2 regions of the Candidatus Merdisoma sp. JLR.KK006 genome follow, and region 1 is predicted to be linked to the other one. Evidence: a T-box and tRNA genes for the amino acid it is inferred to sense, from the RefSeq annotation. Region 1 holds a T-box; the other holds one or more tRNA genes.
The links. The T-box of region 1 lies ahead of VSQ61_RS05050 (valine--tRNA ligase). A T-box ahead of a tRNA ligase gene usually reads a tRNA of that ligase, here a tRNA-Val.
Positions count from the first base shown of each region.

Region 2: it has a tRNA-Val gene. The T-box ahead of VSQ61_RS05050 (valine--tRNA ligase) is inferred to sense a tRNA for this amino acid. The anticodon was not compared.

Region 1 covers NZ_JAYMNS010000004.1:132,123-137,006, reverse strand. Annotated here, with positions in the region: gene VSQ61_RS05055 (bifunctional folylpolyglutamate synthase/dihydrofolate synthase) at 1-487, opposite strand, end outside; gene VSQ61_RS05050 (valine--tRNA ligase) at 541-3,180, opposite strand; T-box leader at 3,268-3,491, opposite strand; gene VSQ61_RS05045 (TetR/AcrR family transcriptional regulator) at 3,577-4,179, opposite strand; gene VSQ61_RS05040 (efflux RND transporter permease subunit) at 4,180-4,884, opposite strand, start outside.
Region 2 covers NZ_JAYMNS010000002.1:111,448-116,331, forward strand. Annotated here, with positions in the region: gene VSQ61_RS02175 (S-ribosylhomocysteine lyase) at 305-784, shown strand; gene VSQ61_RS02180 (AEC family transporter) at 864-1,781, opposite strand; tRNA gene VSQ61_RS02185 (tRNA-Val) at 2,048-2,120, shown strand; tRNA gene VSQ61_RS02190 (tRNA-Met) at 2,125-2,198, shown strand; gene VSQ61_RS02195 (O-antigen ligase family protein) at 2,403-4,058, shown strand; gene VSQ61_RS02200 (hypothetical protein) at 4,061-4,884, opposite strand, start outside.

The sequences.
Region 1 (4,884 bases):
AATTGGTTGCATCCAACCGCCCTCCCAACCCTGTCTCCAGCACCAGATACTCCACTTCTGCCATTTTAAAAAGCATCATTCCAATAAGAAACAGCAGTTCAAAATAGGTAGGATGAGCAAAGCCTTCTTTCTCCATCTGCTCCACACAGCTCATGACCATCCGAAAAGCCTCAAGGAATTGTTCATCATTTACCTGTTCCTCATCTATGACAAACCGTTCATTCACATCCACCAGATGGGGGGAGATAAATAACCCTGTATGCTTTCCTGCCTCATGCAGCATGGAGGCCAGAAATGAGCACACGGAGCCTTTGCCGTTGGTTCCGGCCACATGAAGAATCTTCATCTGCTCTTGGGGATTTCCCAGACGGTGTAAAATAGCCTTTGTATTTTCCAGCGTATTCTTTTTTGTAAACTTAGGCGTTTCTTCAATATATGCCGCCGCTTCCTCATATGTCATTTTTCCATATGCTGTCTTTCTGTCCATCCTTCTTTTAAATCCTTCCTGATTTGCCGAAATTCCTGCATAATGATTTCCTGCTATTTGGTAAGTGAGGCCAGACGCTCCTTTACCTGGTCCATCATCTGACTGTATTTCTTTAGCTTTTCTTTTTCCTCATCAATCTTGCTCTGAGGTGCGCGGCTGATGAACTTCTCATTACTAAGCATTCCATTAACACGGGCCAGCTCTTTGGTAAGGCGTTCTTCCTCTTTCTTCAGACGCTCAAGCTCCTTCTCCATATCTACCAGATCCGAGAATGGCATGTAGACAGCCCCATCCGTAATCAGGGCGGAAACCGCATCCTCACTGATTCCTGCCTTATCTGACTGAATAGTCACATCTCCTGCATAAGCCAGAGCAGCAAAGAAAATTCGTCCTTTTTCAAAAATGCTGCGCACTTCATCCTTTTCGGAAACTACGAATACGGATGCCTTTCTGCTGGGCGGAACGTTCATTTCTGATCTCACATTCCGAACTCCCCGGACAGCGTCTTTGATCCTTTCTACAGACAATTCATCAGCATCAAAGACCCACTCCTTTTTATATTCCGGCCATGAAGAAATCATGATGGATTCCTCACCTGTCAGATTGCAGAAAATCTCTTCTGTAATAAATGGCATATAGGGGTGCAATAGCTTTAATGCATTGGCAAGAACTGTCCGCAGGGTCCACAGAGCTGCTGCCTTGGTCTGATCTTCCTCCTGATAAAGCCTTGGCTTCACCATCTCAATATACCAGTCACAGAACTCTTCCCAGATAAAGTCATAGAGTTTCTGCACAGCAATACCCAGCTCAAACTTATCCATATTAGCCGTTACATCTTTTGCCAGAGTATTTACCTTTGAGAGAATCCATTTGTCCGCACTGGTCAGCTGCTCTAAGTTCATAGTATCCGGAATCCGGGACTTCTCCATATTCATCATAATAAACCGTGAAGCATTCCATACCTTATTGGCAAAATTCCGGCTGGCTTCCACACGCTCCATATAAAAGCGCATGTCATTCCCCGGCGCATTGCCTGTCACAAGGGTAAACCGAAGTGCATCTGCACCGTACTGATCGATAATCTCCAGCGGATCAATGCCGTTACCCAGAGACTTACTCATCTTTCTTCCCTGAGAATCACGTACCAGGCCATGAATCAGCACATGGTGAAAAGGGGATCTTCCTGTCTGCTCATAACCGGAAAACACCATCCGAATCACCCAGAAGAAAATAATGTCGTAGCCCGTTACCAGCACGTCCGTGGGATAAAAGTAGTCCAAATCTTCCGTCTCCTCTGGCCATCCAAGGGTCGAGAACGGCCACAGGGCAGAGGAAAACCAGGTATCCAGCGTGTCCGGATCCTGCGTAAAGTGCTTGCAGCCGCACTTTGGACAAGTTTCTGGCTGTTCCCTTGCCACTACAAGTTCTCCACACTGGTCACAGTAATAAGCCGGAATCCGGTGTCCCCACCAGAGCTGCCGGGAAATGCACCAGTCACGAATATTTTCCAGCCAATGAAGATAAGTCTTGTCAAAACGCTCCGGAACAAAAGTCAATTCTCCATTCTTTACTGCTTCAATGGCAGGCTTTGCCAGCTCCTCCATCTTTACAAACCACTGCTGCTTGATAAGCGGTTCTACGGTAGTTCCGCAACGATCATGGGTTCCTACATTATGAGAATGATCTGCCACTTTAACCAGAAGTCCCTTTTCTTTCAGCTCCTCCACCATCAGCTTCCTTGCTTCATAGCGATCCATGCCTGCATATTTTCCGCCATTTTCATTGATGGTGGCATCGTCATTCAGTATATTGATCTCCGGCAGATTATGTCGTCTTCCCACCTCAAAGTCATTGGGGTCATGTGCCGGTGTAATCTTTACCACACCGGTTCCAAATTCTTTGTCTACATAAGCATCTGCGATAACCGGAATCTCTCGTCCAACCAGAGGCAGAATAACCGTCTTTCCGATAATGTCCTGGTATCGCTCATCATCGGGATTCACTGCCAGCGCCGTATCACCCAGCATAGTCTCGGGACGGGTGGTAGCAATCTCTACAAACCTGTCGCTATCCTTGATTGGATAATTGATATGCCAGAAATGGCCCGCCTGCTCCTCATGCTCTACCTCTGCATCAGAGATGGAAGTCTTACATACGGGGCACCAGTTGATAATCCGGGAACCTTTATAGATATAGCCTTTCTCGTAAAGCCGAATAAATACCTCCAGAACAGCCTCGGAGCAGCCCTCATCCATGGTAAAGCGTTCCCTCTCCCAGTCACAGGAGGACCCTAGCTTCTTCAACTGATTGATAATGGCTCCTCCATACTCTTCTTTCCATTGCCAGGCCCTCTTTAAGAATCCCTCTCTTCCCAGTTCTTTTTTGTCTATGCCCTCTTCCTTTAACTGGTTTGTCACCTTAACCTCTGTGGAGATGGATGCATGATCTGTTCCCGGAACCCAGAGAGCATTGTAGCCCTGCATTCTTTTATAACGAATCAAAATATCCTGCAGAGTCTCATCCAAAGCATGGCCCATGTGAAGCCGTCCTGTTACATTTGGAGGGGGAATCACAATAGTAAATGGTTTTTTGCTCCTGTCCACCTCTGCATGAAAATACTTTTTCTCCAGCCATTTTTCGTAGATTCGATCCTCCATACCTTTTGGATCGTAGGTCTTTGCTAATTCTTTCATTTGTAAAATCCCTCCTTCGGAAAATCTGATCGCTTTACCCGGGGCAGCTTGATTCATTGCCTGCGTGCAAAACGCCCTTTCAGAATCTGAAAGGGCGTCAAAAAACGCGGTACCACCTATCTTATATGTGGTTTCCCACATACATCTCCAAGACCTCATAACGCTGGTCATGCGTGAACAGCTACTGTTATTTCACCATTCCGGCTCCAAAGCTACCTCCACAGCCGCTTTTCTGAAAGGAGCTTTCAGCCTTTGACCCCTTATCTCTGACAGATGTGCTTTCTGTGTACCCTCTTTTTCTTCGCCTTTTTCACTTTTGATAGTTTCTAACATAGCAGGCTTTTACTTGTTTGTCAAGGTTGAGATTTTCAATTATGTCTTTGCCTACATTCTTTTTTATTTGAGCTGATTTAACAGCCCATTACAGAGAAACTCCTTCATCCAGGCCGTATTAAGCTCCGGCATCTGTTCGCTCTTTTCCAGATACATTACAAAGGCTGCCATATTTGCCAGCGTTGTGATGCACGCGGCAGAGGTCGGGATATCCTCCCTAATCTCCCCGTTCTCCTTTCCCTCCCGGCACATTTCCCACAAAACCCGAATCGGGCCGCAACCAGATTCCTTTCTCTTTTGAAGCTCCTCCAAAATTGTTCCGCTAAGTCCGCTTCCCTCTGTGGTCAGACGCAGAATCCGCACAAAAACCTTTTTCTCACGAAACCGTCTCTCCATCCAGTCAAAGGCATAAACCACTTTTGCCCGAAAGCCCTCATGGCGGTCAAGTTCTTCCTTTTCTTCCTCAATCTTTTGTTCCACATCATAAAGGAGGGCACAGGCTATAATCTCCTCCCTGCTTTTAAAATAGTCGTATGCCGTTCCTTTTCCGATTCCTGCCCTTGCCGTAATATCGGATACTTTGATTCCGTTTACATCGGCACCTTCATCCAGCAGTTCCAGTACGCCCCGGTACAGAGCCAGAACCTTTGGCCTTGTTTCTTTCATTTACTCCACCTCCACAGTTTTCTTTCTGCGGATAAGTAGCGAATAGATGCAGGGAATGACAAACAGCGTCAGCAAGGTACCATAGAGCAGACCGCCGATGGTTACAATCGCCATAGGCTGAACCATATCCGCACCCATGCCCACGCCGGCTCCCATGGTGGACAGACCCAATATCGTAGTCAGTGCCGTCATCAAAATAGGACGCATACGTGTCTTTCCTGCTTCTACCAAGGCTTCCGTCTTACTCATTCCCTTGTCACAGAGCTGATTGGTATAGTCGATCAATACAATTCCATTGTTTACGATAATACCTGACAGCATCACAAAGCCAATCATAGCGATAACGCTGAATTCGCTTCCTGCTGCAAACAATCCGAAGAGACCGCCCGTAAAGGCCAGCGGTACGGTAAACATAATGATAAAAGGCGACAACAGGGACTGGAACTGGGCCACCATAATCAGGTACATGAACAGCAACGCCAGAAGAAGCATCTTCACCAACTCAACCATGGACTCCATAATCGTCTCATTTTCTCCCTGCATTTCAATGGTATATCCCTCCGGTGCCTGATATTTGTCAAGCTTTCGCTGCACCTCCGAGGATACCAGACCAACGTTGTGATCATCATCAATAGATGCCGTTACGCTGATATAGCGGGACTGGGCATCTCTCATAATCGTTTCCAGCCCCTCTGCCTCAGAAAA
Region 2 (4,884 bases), on a different contig from region 1:
GCCATCTATCAGATCACAGGACGAGAAGAGTCCATGTCTATCCATATTCTGTTCCGTCTTAAGCTGCACCTTCGACTTCGCCCGTCCACGGACTCTTCACATCCTTTTTTGCATAAATTTGGTTTGAAAAAACCTGCATAACCATCATAGCACTATTTGATGGTTATCGTCAACCACCGGATAGATTCATTTTTTACTTTCTGTTTTATTACAAATGTGGTAAACTTTTTGTTATGAGAAAGAAGCCTTTAAGTAGAATTTTTGAAAGCTTCCGAATATTGCTACTTAGGAAAGGATGAAAATTATGGAAAAAATCACAAGCTTTACCATTGACCACAACAAGCTTAAACCAGGCGTTTATGTATCAAGAAAAGACCCTGCGGGAAATGCCGTAATTACCACTTTTGACCTGCGGCTGACCAATCCCAACGAGGAACCGGTAATGAATACGGCCGAGATCCACACCATTGAGCATCTGGGGGCCACATTCCTGCGAAATCACAAGGACTTCGGTTCCAAAACCATTTACTTTGGACCCATGGGCTGCCGCACCGGCTTCTATCTGCTTCTTACCGGAGATTACGAGTCCAAAGACATTGTTCCTTTGATGGTAGAAATGTGGGAGTTTATCCGTGACTTTGCCGGAGAAGTGCCCGGCGCCTGCGCCAAGGACTGCGGAAACTATCTGGATATGAACCTGCCTATGGCGAACTGGCTGGCCAAGCGGTATCTGGATGAGGTATTATATGGAATCAAAGAAGACAGGCTGATTTACCCTGAATAATTTAAACTCAGCAGGAATGCCCCATTGATGCGCCGCTTCTGATCTTCATTTATAGCGGCGCATCAATGGGGCATGAGGGTTAATATGTAACTGCAAACATCAGTATAGGAATTGTGAAAACGCAGAGAACCGTTGTGAGAATAATTGCAGCACTGCCTGTAGACACGTCAATACCCTTGTCCATTCCCAGCATCACAGGAATATTGCCCACCGGCATCCCGAACATCACCATGCAAACTGAAATCAAAGGCAGATCATTTGTTATTAACCGCAGAAGAGGAAGCAGCAAAAGAGGAAGAATTAAAAGCTTTACAATGGCAAACAGATACAAACGCACCTGGCCAAAGGTTTTCTTCAGATCTGAATGAGCCAGATTAAAGCCAATCGCAGCCAAAGCCATAGGCGATGTAACATTTCCCAGATAAGTTGCTGCCGTTTTAAGAAAGTCCGGAATCTGTATTTCCCAAATGATAATCACCATAGCTGCCACGCCAAGTACTGTTCCCGGATTAATCATTTCTTTTAAAGAGGACAAAGAAAACCTTCTGCTCAGCAACGCCACCCCATAGGTATAAAGCAAAATTGTATAAATAAGTATGAATTCCGTAACATAGACCACATATTCCGCTCCAACAATACTGGAAACAACCGGGATCCCAATAAAACCCAGATTGGAAAAAACAAACATCAGTTGAAAGATTTTCTGCTGCTCTCGATCCCGTTCAAAGACAGGAACCAGCAACATTCCAGCAAAAATAAAAATCGCAAACATGCCTGCTGCAATCAAACCAACTGTCCGCATTGCAGCCTGCGAGATAAGCCCCACTGAGTTAGCAGCACTGGCTGCAATCAACAGAGGATTAAAAACATCCACCAGCAGCTTGGACATCTGCTTATTGGTATGCTCGTCCAGCATCCCCTGTTTAGTAATAAAATATCCCGCACCAATCATAAGCAAAAGCGCCAGCATCTGAAAAAACACCGTAAAAATTGTCATCTCTTATCTCTTTCCTCTCATATCTTACGTACGAAGTCCACCCGCCCTGAAAGGGCATGTATTATAGGGATTCATTATACTATATCAAGGTATTTGTCGCAAATAAAACATTGATTTTTTTCACTATTACTGTATTTTAAAAATAAATGTAAAAATATGTAAGACTTTCGCAAAAAAGTAATTAAAAAGTTCAAAAAAGACTTGACTTTCTTTACCAAACAATAGTATAATAGCAAAGCAGGTCAGCGATAGCGGCTTGTACAAATGGGATCTTAGCTCAGCTGGGAGAGCATCTGCCTTACAAGCAGAGGGTCATAGGTTCGAGCCCTATAGGTCCCATTACGGCGAGGTAGCTCAGCTGGCTAGAGCATGCGGTTCATACCCGCAGTGTCGGGGGTTCAAGTCCCTTCCTCGCTACTAGCCAAAAGCCTTGAAAGTACTGTATTTACAGTATTTTTGAGGCTTTTCTTTTTTGAGCAGTATGTTTACACTTTTCAAAGAATCATCCACCTTACAAAGCTTGTTTTTATTTCCAATAGCTTGCAGATTTCGGAGCACAATGTTATACTAATCACAGTGCCTTAGAAAGGCAACTATAACTTGAAATAAGGATGTTTCCCAATGACTACAATGACCGAAAGCAAAAATGATACAGGAAGGGAAAGCTGTCGTGAGTTTTCAAAAAAATGTTCTTCTATTATGAATGATGCTGTCAGCATTGCTATCCTTATCCTGGTAACTGTGTTTCCTTTGATATTCCATAATTCCTATTATGATATTTTAGAGACAAAATATCAGTGCTATCGTTTCTGTATTCTCCTTCTGCTGGCCGCCATTCCTTTTCTGGTTCTGGGCATGGTGTACATAGACTTGAAAAAGTTTGAGGGGCAGAATACCAATGACTTTTTGTTGCGGCTGCATCCCAGAAATTGGAAAAAGACCTTTTGCGCTACAGATGCTGCTGTTCTTGCGTTCTGGCTGGCAACAGGCATTTCTACTCTGCAATCAGATTATCTTCATGAGGCTTTCTGGGGAGATCAGGGACGTTTCTCCGGCTTTCTGCTTCTTACTTTATATGTTGCTTCTTATATTATTATCAGCCATTTCTGGAAATTTAACGGAAATTTTTTGGAGCTATTTTTAGCAGTTAGCATGCTCCTGTGTCTATTTGGCATTACAGATTATTTTCGTATGGATATTATGCATTTCAGAAAAACGTCAGATGCAGTCATAGCAATGGCTAGCTACACCTCCACTATAGGCAATATCAATACTTACACAGCCTATGTCGGCATTGTCATAGGGCTTTCATCCGCTATGTTTGCTCTAGAAAAAAAGCCGTTAAAACAGCTCTGGTATTACTTGTGCCTAGTAATATCTTTCACTGCAATCTTAATGGGGCGCAGTGACAATGCTTATTTAAGTATTGCAGCTGTCTTTGTGTTTCTTCCATTTATTCTGTTCACAAACAGGGAAGGGATTAAAAAATATTTGATTATTACTGCAACTTTTTTTACTATAATCCAGTTTATTGCTATAATTAATAAGCTGTATCCCAGTATAATAATTGGAACAGACAGTTTATTTACCATAATAGCAGGCTTTTGCCAAACCCTTCGGCTGGCTCCCCTCCTATGGATCCTTGTAATCATATTCTGGATCTATGATAGAAAGCTGGGAAAGAATACCTCCTTTTCTGTTGGAAAGAATATTACTCTGGTACATATATGGGGAGTTTTAATCCTCTTGTTCATACTTGCTGTCTGTGTTGTCTTCTTCGATGCGAACATAAGAGGGAATGCAGAACGATATGGTTCCTTTGGACAGTATCTGCTCTTTAATGATAGATGGGGAACTAGCAGAGGATATATCTGGAGCAAATCCCTATGGATGTATAAGAGACTTCCCCTCCTTCATAAGCTGTTTGGCTATGGTCCGGATACCTATGGGTGTCTGGTAAATAAAACAATTGTATTTGATGTATACAATGTTTTTGGAAATACTAATTTAGATAATGCACACAATTCCTTCCTGCAATATTTGGTGACTATTGGCCTGACAGGTTTGATTACTTATTTAACCTTTCTTGGAACCTCTTTTTGGCATCTAATGAAAAATCGTAAAAAAAATCCTTACATTCCGGCAATTCTGCTTGCTGTAATCTGCTATGTATTCCAGTCAAGCATCAATCTGGATGTGCCTATTGTGACACCTTTCATGTGGTTACTGCTAGCTATGGGTATGGCCGCATGTAAAGAAAAAACATATGCCCCATAAACTTATGGGGCAATATCCTCTGAACTATTTTCTATTGTTGAAGCATCCTCTGCTTTTGCTTCTCCCCCAACGGGTTGTTTTTCTTCCACTGCTGATTCGTTTTTCTCTGTTGGGCTATCAGATGTTATATCCATAGGCAGAGAATTGCTTTCTTCTTTATCTGGTGCCGCATTGCTGTCTGTTACAACTGGCAGTATCTTCCGCACTATTTTCTCACCAGGATCTTCCACAGGAATGTTCTCTGCCCCCTGCATATCTGGCAAACCCATTTCTCCGCTCTCTGGAATCATTTCTTCTTCAGGAATTATCTCTTCTTGCGGAACTACTATCCAGGTAACCGCTACCTCAAATGAAATGTCCTTCATCCTGGACCAATCACCCTCTTTATTTGCTGCACCAGTGAGTCGAAATGAATATTCGTTATCTTCTTCCTCTGAGGATGGCGGAATCGTTATAGTCAAGCTCGCTGCCTCTTCTTTTGCCCCCATAATAGGAACTTCTGTTTCTCCATCTATCAATGCCAGATAAAGGCTTGCCCTCGTATCATCAGTAAATTCTCTGTCATCCGTCATTGCAAATCCATCTTTTGCTAAGACAGTAATGCCTGCCGTTATAACAACATCTATGGGTACAGACCCGTTGTTCGTAATGGTCACTGCATCACTGGTGCTGCTGTAATCGACCAGAGCTTCACTATCTGATCGTTTAAAAAAAAGCGTAGCTCCTTCCTCAAAAATCTGCCCGTCATAGGCGGACGCATTTGTCTTATTAATCAGTTCCTGAGGATCTAATATAAAATCAAAAATCCCTATGGCGTCTGTCGGCA